DNA from 2 places in the Pseudoduganella sp. genome. Region 2 is predicted to be linked to the other one. Evidence: riboswitches for the same ligand, from Rfam matches in the RefSeq annotation. Region 2 holds a riboswitch; the other holds the start of a gene.
What was found. Region 2 has a riboswitch for cobalamin ahead of ACE3TQ_RS17890 (TonB-dependent receptor). Riboswitches for the same ligand answer to the same signal wherever they lie in the genome.
Positions count from the first base shown of each region.

Region 1 (5,115 bases), on a different contig from region 2:
TAGCTATATTTCAGCGCCACCGGCAGCCCCTGCCTATTACCCCCATATCGATGGATTGCGCGCCCTGGCGGTAGTGGCCGTGGTAGTGTTCCACACCTTTCCGCAGGCACTCCCCGGCGGCTTTGCCGGCGTCGACATCTTCTTCGTCATTTCCGGTTACCTGATCACGGGCATTTTGTTGCGGGCGCTCGATGCCGGTAGCTTTAGTCTTGCCAGCTTCTATGCGCGCCGCGTGCGCCGTATCTTCCCCGCCCTGCTGGTGGTAATGGCCGCCACGCTGGTGCTGGGCTGGCTGCTCATGTTGCCGGAAGAGCTGTCCCAGCTTGGCCGCCACGCGGCGGGGGGCGCCGGCTTCGTGGCCAATTTTCTGTTTTGGCATGAATCCGGCTATTTCGACAATAGTGCGGAAACCAAGCCTTTCCTGCACTTGTGGTCGCTTGGCGTGGAGGAGCAGTTCTATATCGCCTGGCCCTTGCTGCTGTGCTTGCTCTCTCGCTGGCGCCGCGCTTTTGTCCCGGTCACACTGCTCCTGGCACTGGCGTCCTTCGGCTACAGCGTGTACGCGGCGCTCCATGCGCCGGATGCCGCGTTCTACTCGCCAGCGTCACGTTTCTGGGAACTGGCCGTGGGTGGCCTGCTCGCCTGGTGGCATACCTACCACCCGCCGCGTACCACGCCGGCCCCGGTGTGGACACTGGCTGCTGCCATTGCGATTGCGTCGGCTTTCCGGCTAATCGATAAGACCAGTTTATTCCCCGGCTACTGGGCCTTGTTGCCGGTGGCGGGTACCACTGTCCTGCTGGCGGCCGGTCCGGCGGCGACCTTGAATGCATCCCTGTTCCGCCTGGCGCCGGTCACCTGGCTGGGACGTATCAGTTATCCCCTGTATCTATGGCATTGGCCGCTGCTGTCCTTTGCCCATATCCTGCAAGGGGGAAATGTGGCCGAAGCGGTACTGTGGTCGGCATTGGCGCTCAGCGTGCTGTTGGCATGGCTGACCTGCGTTGTCGTGGAAGGACGGCTGCGTTTTGCGATGCAGGGCAAACCGGCGTTGCCGGTGGCGTTGGCGGCGCTGCTGTGCGCACTCGGCGGCTTCGGCTTCCAGCTGTACCGCATGGACGGCGTGCCGCAGCGTGAGTTGCTTAGCCTGAGCCGGTACTTGCCCATGGCCGCCACAGCACCCAGCGTAGCCGCAACGGCGCCGGCCCCGGTCGCCGCCGTGTTGCCGGCCGCCGTGCCGGTGGCGCTCACCCAGGCCGCTATCTTGCCCGACACGCCGGCCACCGCACTGGCCTTGCAGCGCCTGCGCGCCATGCGCGCGGCTGACTACCACTATGTGGGCCGCCTGCAACTGGAGCGCAACCGCATTGAGCGCTACCACAGCTGCCATTTGATGGATATCGAAAGCGCGCCATCCTCCTTCGCAGACTATTACGCGGGGCATGCCGATTGCATCACGCTGGCGCCGCAGCGCCGCAATGTGCTGGTGTATGGCGACAGTGCTGCCGCGGAACTGCACGCGGCGCTGGTGCGCGCCTATCCCGATGTGAACTTCCTGCAGATTACGGGGTCGGCCTGCAAGCCTTTCCAGGCCGCGTACCGCAACAAGGAGCACTATTGCGTGCGTCAGTTGGCGTATGCGCAGCAGTTCGCCGCCAGCCATAAGCTCGATGGTGTGGTGGTGGCATCGGCCTGGCAGGATGATTTCCGCGTTGCGCGCGAGGACCTGCAGCGTTTTCGCGCGGCAGGTCATCCCGTGCTGTTGGCGGGGCCGCCATTGACCTTCAGCGACAACCTGGCCATGGCCATGCTGCGCCTGGACCGCAAACAATCGCTGGCGGCCATTGCCCAAAATATGCTGGAACCGTCGGCGCTGAAGCATGCAGACGCGATGCATGCCTTTGCGCTGGAAAACCGCTTTGGTTACCTGAACCGCCTGCAGTTGTATTGCGAGGGCGGTTGCCCGCTGATATCGCCCAAAGGGGTACCGCTGATCCTCGATCACTTCCACCTGAGTCCACAAGGCGTCGAGTTGCTGGCTGACCGGATCCGCAGCAGCCAGGTGCTCGAACACCAGCTTTGGCTTGGCCAGGGTGGATAGAACGCTGCGCATTCTCTGCTAGAATGGCGCCCGTTACTTGATTGGTTCCGCCTTGCAAGCCTGTAAGGTGGTGAAACGGGAAGCCGGTGACGCGCGGGATAACCATCCCCCGCCAGTCCGGCGCAGCCCCCGCTGCTGTAAGCCAGACGAAGCTGACCAACGCCACTGTGCACATGCACGGGAAGGCCGGGCCAGGGGAGGATGAAGGCAAGCCAGAAGACCGGCCAGTCTTGTTTGATTGTGCAAAACCCGGGGTGTGGTTTTGCGTGCTCGGATTTCCTGTGCCTACCTCTACCTTTGCCCGGATCATTGTGGTCCTGCTATGTGCGTTCGCCTGTGCGCGTCTTAACGCTGCCACGCTGTTCGCCATCGTGACCGAACGTGCCGCACCGGCGGCCATCGAAGCGGCCCACCGCCACCTGGCCGCCTATCCCAGGGACCGCATCATCCTGCGCACGCCGGCGCAGTGGATGGCGGCCGACGACAGGCAGGCCGCGCAATGGCTGGCGCAGGCCGACAGCATCCTTGCGGTTTCGCTGTTCGGCGATCCGGCGCGGCGCCTGAAGGATGCCTTGCCGCGCCACGCGCGCGCCTCGGCAACGGTGCTGGCTTTTAACGGCGAAGCGTCATTGAGCCTGCTCTCGCGCGGGCGCCAGGGCAGCCTGCAGGGCTTTTCACCGGAGACCTTGCGCCAGCTGTCGAGCGAACAGCCGCCGGCGGCGGCCTTGCAGGCGGCGCGCGCGTTGCCGGCGGCCGCCCAGTGGCTGGCGGCACGCCAGGTGTGGCAGGCCGGTGGCCGCGACAACACGGCGGCGCTGTTCGCCCACCTGCTTGACCCGGCGCGCGCGCTGGCCGCGCCGCAGCCGGAACCGACGCTGCGCCTGCGTATGGGCGAGCGCGAGCTGCATGATGCGTCGGCCTGGGGCCGCGCGGCGCAGCTGGGCGTGCAGGCGCGTCCGACGGTGGTGGTGCTGGACCTGTCGAATATGGACGGCATGGTGCCGGCCGCCCTGTGCCGCCAGGTGGAGCGCACCGGCCAGCAATGCGTGCAGGTGCTGCCGCGCTGGGGCGGCGCTTCGCGCGAGGCGCTGGAGCGCTTGCCGGAGCTGATTGCGCCGGCCGTGCCGGCGGCGCTGGTGGTGCTGCAGGACTTCGTGGTGGGTGCGGCCGAAAACCGCGAGGCCGTTAGCGAGGCGTTCAAGCGCCTCGATATCCCCCTGTTCAAGGCGATCCGCCTGTCCGACCGCACCGCCATGCAGTGGCGCCTGTCGCCGGACGGCCTGCCGCCCGATTCGGTGCAGTACCGCGTGGCGCTGCCGGAACTTCAGGGCATCGGCCAGCCGATCGTGGTGGCGGCCCTTGGCGAGGCCCAGCGCGACAAGCTGACCGGCATCGAGAACCGTCCGCCGGTGGTGCTGGGGGCGGAGGCGGAGCGCCTGGCGCTGCGCGTGGAGCGCTGGCTGGCGCTGCGCGCCAAGTCCAACAAGAACAAGCGCGTGGCGCTGGTCTACTACAACCACCCGCCGGGCCGCCAGAACATCGGCGCCGACAACCTGGACGTGCCGGCTTCGCTGTTCGACATGCTGCATGCGCTGAAGGGCGCCGGCTATACGGTGGGCGAACTGCCGGCCACGCCGGAGGCGCTGCTGGACCGCATCATGGCGCACGGCGTCAACCTGCCGGAAGACCGCGCCGGATTGCGCGAGCTGGCGGCGTCTGTGAACAGCGTCAGCGCTGCCGATTACGCGCAGTGGTTCGGCACGTTGTCGCCGCGCGTGCAGGGCGAGATGACCAGCGGTCTGCTGGGCCGCCTGCACGCCGACGTGCTGCAGGCGGAAGCCGCGCGCGAGTGGGCACTGGGCCGCAAGCAGGCGGAAGTCGTGATCAAGGAACTGCAGCACCTGGTGGAGGGCGCCGACCATCCGCAGCGCGAGGCCGCCATGCGCGACCTGCAGGCGCTGGCCGACGGCTACGCCAAATGCCTGCAGGAGCGGGCGCCGCGCCGCTGTGCCGCGCTGGCGCCGCTGCAGCGCCGCCTGGCCACTTACCGCATCGAGGGCATGAAAGGCTGGGGCCCGGCGCCGGGAAAGATCATGGTGGACAGCGGCAAGCTGCTGGTGCCTGGCATCGTGTTCGGCAATGTGTTCATCGGCCCGCAGCCGCCGCGCGGCTGGGAGGTGGACGAGGAGCTGCTGCACGCCAATACCAGCGTGCCGCCGCCGCACCAGTACCTGGCCTTCTACCATTGGCTGCGCGACCGTTTCAAGGCGGACGCGCTGGTGCACGTGGGACGCCATTCGACCTATGAGTTCTTGCCCGGCAAGGCGGTCGGCCTGGCGGCGGACGATTTTTCCAGCCTGATCGCGGGCGACCTGCCGGGTGTCTATCCCTACATCGTGGACGGCGTGGGCGAGGGCACGCAAGCCAAGCGGCGCGGCCTGGCGGTGATGGTGGACCATCTGACGCCGCCGCTGGCGTCGACCCCGCTGTACGACGAGCTGCTGTCGCTGCGCCAGATCGTGGAGAGCTACGAGGCGGCCAGTTCGGAGTCGCTGAAGGCCAAGGCGGCGCAGCTGATGCGCGAGCGCGTGGTGGCATTGAACCTGAAGGCCGAGCTGGAGGCTTCGATGGCGGACGTGCTGGCGGTGCGCGGCATCGGTTTCGATGCGGCGGACGACGATCTGCTGGCGCACGAGGTGGGGCATTACCTGACCAAGCTGCAGGAAAAGTTCATGCCGCACGGCCTGCATATCTTCGGCCGCCAGTGGAAGCAGGAGTCGGTCGACCTGATGCTGGAGTCCATGAAGAAGGGCGGCATCGACGATCCGGAAGTGGCGCGCAAGCTGGCGCAATCGCCGGCCAATGAAATGCGTGCGTTGCTGGCGGGGCTGGATGGCCGCTTCATCGAGCCGGGCAAGGGCAACGATCCGCTGCGCTCGCCGGAGGCGCTGCCGACCGGGCGCAATTTCCATGCTGTCGATGGCGATATCCTGCCGACCAGGATCGGCTACCAG
Region 1 covers NZ_JAYSCO010000002.1:88,884-93,998, reverse strand. Annotated here, with positions in the region: gene ACE3TQ_RS01420 (acyltransferase family protein) at 1-2,101, shown strand, start outside; cobalamin riboswitch at 2,127-2,345, shown strand; gene ACE3TQ_RS01415 (cobaltochelatase subunit CobN) at 2,383-5,115, shown strand, end outside.
Region 1: linked by a shared signal. The riboswitch ahead of ACE3TQ_RS01415 (cobaltochelatase subunit CobN) and the one ahead of ACE3TQ_RS17890 (TonB-dependent receptor) in region 2 are both predicted to bind cobalamin.

Region 2 (5,115 bases):
ACAGCGACATCAGGGCAAACAGGCGCGCCGCCCGCATCCAGGCCACGGCCAGCGCGACCAGCTGCGCCAGCACGAAGGCCGCCAGCAGCAGCCAGCCATTGCTGGCCTGGACCTGCAGCCGCGCCACCGCCAGCAGGCCGGCCAGCAGCAGGCCGGCCACGGTCAGCAGCGCATAGCTGCCCAGCATGGCGCCCGGCCGGCGCAGCAGCAGCTGCACGCCCCACCACCAAGCCTTGACGGCCGATGTGCGGCGGCGGTCGATCGCCAGCTGGGCGCGGCCCGCGTCCAGCGTCAGGTTGGCCAGTGCCAGCAGCAGCACGGTGCCGAGCGTGGCGGCGTCCTGCCACAGCGCCGCATCCGACTCCTGCACGGCCCTGGCGGCATAGTCGTCGGCTGCATCCGCCAGGCTGAGGCCCAGGGCCAGCGCCGCGCCCAGCGGCACCGCCGCCCACAGCAGCATGCGCAGCATGCGCGGGTATTCGGCCACGCCGCCGGCCACCAGCTCGCGCAGGGTGGCGGGCTGCGGCGCGCGGCCGGCGGTGACGATGGCGCCGGTCAGGAAAGGCGACAGCAGCAGGGCCATGGCCAGCGCCACCAGGGCGCCCGCCTGCAAGGCCACCGCGTTGCGCCGCACTTCGCTGAACAGGTCGGTCAACGCCAGCATGTCCAGCGCCCGCGCCAGCTCCGGCGCGCGCACGGAATAGTCCAGCGCCGGCGCCAGCGCGCTCCAGAAGGGCAGGGCCAGCACGGCGGTCGGCAGCAGCACGGCGGCCAGCCAGAGCAGCAGCAGGCGCCACTGCAGGGCGGCGCGGCTGGCGTGTTTGAGATTGGTGCTCAGCTTCATACGGTGGCAATCAGGGCGAAGAGGGATTGAAAGATGGCGGCCAGGTCCAGGGTCCAGCGGCGCGACGCGCTGCCGTCCTTTTTCAGGGTGCGGCTGTCATCGAGTTTGTTCACGTCGAGGAAGTGCTTGCCGTCCGGATCGATGCGCGCCGATACCGCCTTGGCCGGCTTGCGCCATTCGAAGGTGTGCCAGCGCTGTTCGCCGCGCCATTGCACGGTCTCCGTGCTGCCGTCGGCAAACGCCACCACCAGGGTTTGCGGCACGTCGGCGCCGCGGCGGCGCACCGTGACGCGGGTCAGGTAGGGGAAGGGGCCGGTGCCCGGCCTGGCGTCCGGATGGGCCTTCTCCCATGCTTCGCGCAGCTTGTCGGCCTGCCGGGCGGCCTGTTCTTCGCTGACGCTGACGCGCTTGCCGTTTTCCAGCCGCATGCCGGGCAGCGGCTCCTGCTCTTCGCTGGTGAAGGACGCAATGCGGTCGTCCACGCGCGTGGCGGCATACACCTGCTGCGCGAAGACGGTTTCCACCAGCTGGCGCTGGCCACTCACCTCCGCCAGCACTTCGCGCAGGTCGGCGATGCTCGGGTGGCGGAATTTCCAGCGCCGGTAGTACTCCCTGAAGGCGCGTTCCATGGTTTCCTTGCCCAGCTGGGCCTCCAGGTCGCGCATGGTGATGGCGCCGCGCGAGTAGACCGGGCCGATGCCCTGCAGGCGGCTGTAGGCGTTCTGGCCCAGCGGGTCGGCCGGTTCGTCGCGCGGGGTGCCCTGGCGCTCGAAGGCGAAATTGTCGACTTGCGGCGCGAAACCGATGGCGCGCAGGAACGGCGTGGTGAGCGGCACCTTGCGTCCTGTGTCGCGCAGCATGCGGTGGTTCCAGTATTCGTTCAGGCCCTCGTCCAGCAAGGGCTCTTCGAACTCGTTGCTGGCCAGGATGCCGTAGAAGTAGCCATGGCCGAATTCGTGGATGGTGACGAAGTCCTGCAGTGCGGCCGGCGTGGTGCCGGCCCGGTAGCCGGGCACGCTGGTGGTGGTGAAGAAGGTCGGGTACTCCATGCCCTCCGCCTCGCTGGCGTTATGCGGCGGCACCACCACGGTCACGGTCTTGTAAGGGTAGGGGCCCAGCGTGCGCGAGAAGTAGTCCAGCGCGTCCTTGGTCGACTGCATGACCGGCGCCGCATTCGATGCGAACTCCGGCGGGTACAGCACGGTGATCTTTACCGGCCCGCTGCCATGGCCGCTCCAGGTATCGACCAGCGGCTTGGCGCTGCGCTTGTCGGCAGTCCAGGCGAAATCGTGCACGTCGCCCTGTACGTAGTGGTGGGTCAGCCAGCCGTCCTTCTCCAGCGGCGCACCCTGCAGCTCGCCGGTGGCGCCCACGATGTATTCCTTGGGCACGGTCAGTTTGACGTCGAAGCTGCCAAAGTCGGCGTAATACTCGGACTCGGCGTGGTACTCATGCGCATTCCAGCGCACGGTGGTGGCGCCGCGCTCGCCCGGCAGCTCCAGCACGGCGATCTTGGGGAACCACTGCGCCACCAGGTGGAAGCTGTCGAAGTAGCCGCTGCGCGCCAGCACGCGCGGCAGCTGGTCGAAGAAGGCGATATCGAGCGTGGTGCTGCCGCCCGGCGCGACCGCCTGCGGCAAGTCCAGGCGCACCACGGTCTGGTCGGTGGCCGGGCCGCCGTCCGGCTGCACGAAGGTCCACGGCACGTCGGCGCCGGCCTGGCGCACGCTGCGCAGGTCCATATAGCCCCATTCGCCGTCCTGGCTCAGGCTACTGTTGCGGATGCCCTGGCCCGACTTGCGCTGCTCGGTGTGGAAGGTGCTGTCCGCGTTCTGGAAGGCGTTCAGGTACAGGTGCAGGTAGACGCTGCGCACCGGTTGCGCGCTGCGGTTGCGCCAGGTCAGGCGCTGCTTGCCGTCGATGGTGTGCTTGACCGGGTCCAGCGTGGCTTCGATGCGGTAGTCCACCACGCGGTCGGACAGGGTGGCTTCCTGCCCGCTGCGCATGCCGCCCCAGGCGCCGGGCGCACTCGGTTGCGTGACGGCCGCCGCGCGCGGCGGCGCCAGCGGGATATCGGTGCCGCTGGCGGGCAGCGTGCCGGCGCCGGCGCCTTGCGCCAGCAGGCTGGCCGACAGCGCTGCGCCGCCCAGCAGGGCGGCCGCGGCCAGTAAATGTGCGATGCGCATAAATCCCCGTTAAGTAATTGGCAACGCGAAAATATACCAAACTAATTACCAAACTTTCATGCGATTTTTAAGCAGCGTATAATGTGCGCGCCCTGGTGCCCGCTCCCTGTTCATGGGAGCAGTTAAACGGGAAACGCAATGTGCTGCCCCCGCAACGGTACGCAAGCGCCGTCGTCCCGACGGCAGGCCGCGCCAATGACCACTATGCAGCCGCATAGGAAGGTGGCCCGGTCAGTCTTGCCAGCCCGGATACCGGCCAGGGAGGTGGAAGCGCGCCCGCGCGGCGCGACTTCTGTGGATTCCGGCTGCGGGGACGCAGGCGGATACTTTTTCGATTCGCATGTCATGACCATTTTCTCCCCACGCTGCGCACTGGCTGCAGCCCTTGCCCTGTGCTTCGCCGCGCCTGCCGCGGCCCAGAACACCCAGGATTCCCAGACCATCGTGATCAGCGGCGCGCGCTTCGCCAGCGACCCGTCGCTGCTGCCGATCGGCGCCAGCACCATTACCGCCGCTGAGATCCGCCGTGCCGGCGTGACCGACGTGAACCAGGCGCTGCGCAAGATCGGCGGCGTGTACGGCCGCCAGAGCCTGACCGGCAGCCCCGATTTCAGCCTCGACCTGCGCGGCTTCGGCGCCACCAGCGACCAGAACGTGGTGGTGGTGCTGGACGGCGTGCGCATGAACGAGAACGAGCTGACCCCGGCCACCCTGTCCACCATCCCGATCGACCTGGTGGAGCGCATCGACATCATGCGCGGCGGCGCCAGCGTGCTGTATGGCGAAGGCGCCACCGGCGGCGTGATCAGCATCGTCACCAAGCGCCCGAAAGCGGGCGCGCGCGGCGGCAGCATGTTCGCCGAACTGGGCCGGTTCGACAGCGCCGACGTGCGCCTGGGCGCGGTGCAGGGCTTCGACGGCGTGGCGATCGACGCCTCGGCCGCCCACCAGCGCACCGACAACTACCGCAAGAACAATGCATTCAAGCAGTCGCGCTTCAACGGCGGCGTGCAGTTCAACGGCGACTTCGGCCGCCTGTCGCTGCGTGCCGACATCGCGCGCCAGGACCAGCGCTTCGCCGGCAGCCTGAACGAAGCCGAGTTCCTGGCCAACCCGCGCCAGACCAAGACCCCGGACGATTTCGGCAAGATGGACAGCGACCGCTACACCGCCGCCTGGGAACGCAAGGTCGGCGCCTTCGACCTGGCGGCCGAACTGGCGCACCGCACCAAGGATGTGGAAGCGACCTACTTCGGCTCCAAGTCGGTGTACGACAGCAAGCAGACCCAGTTCTCGCCGCGCGTGCGCCACCTGGCGCAGTTCGACGGCCTGCTGAACGAGCTGGTGGCCGGCTTCGACTTCGGCCGCTGGAACCGCGTCACCCATTCCGACTATTCGGCCGCCGACGCCACCCAGCGCAGCAAGGCCTTCTACCTGCGCGATGAAGTGAAGTTCGCCGGCGCGCAGCAGGTGCGCCTGGCCGCCGGCGTGCGCCGCGAGCTGTTCGACAAGGACTCGGTCGACCCGGCGCCGTTCACCAGCGCCACCTACAGCATCAAGCAGGCGCACAACGCCTGGGAGCTGCAGGGCAGCATGCTGGCCGCGCCGGGCCTGACCGCCTGGGCCAAGGCCGGCCAGAGCTACCGCGTCGCCACCTCCGACGAAAACGCCTACACCCCGCAAGCCAACAAGCCGCTGGAAACCCAGACCTCGCACGACAGCGAGATCGGCCTCGGTTACGTGCTGGGCGCGGCCAAGGTCGATGCGCGCCTGTTCCGCCACAAGCTGGACAACGAGATCTATTACGACCCGACCGCCGGCCTGTTTGGCGCCAACACCAACCTGGCCCCGACCGAGCGCAAAGGTTTTGAGCTGGACGGCAGCTACCGCTTCGGCGGCATGTGGGAAGTGCAGGGCCACTACCAGCAGGTGGACGCCAAGTTCCGCGCCGGCGGCAATGCCGGCCGCGAAGTGCCGCTGGTGCCGAAGCACATCACCACCGTGCGCCTGGCCTGGCTGCCGGGCGACGGCCAGAGCGCCGACCTCGGCGTGCAGCGCGTGGCCCAGCAGCGCGTCGGCAGCGAC
Region 2 covers NZ_JAYSCO010000040.1:16,396-21,510, reverse strand. Annotated here, with positions in the region: gene ACE3TQ_RS17900 (hypothetical protein) at 1-844, opposite strand, end outside; gene ACE3TQ_RS17895 (M1 family metallopeptidase) at 841-3,030, opposite strand; cobalamin riboswitch at 3,107-3,306, shown strand; gene ACE3TQ_RS17890 (TonB-dependent receptor) at 3,376-5,115, shown strand, end outside.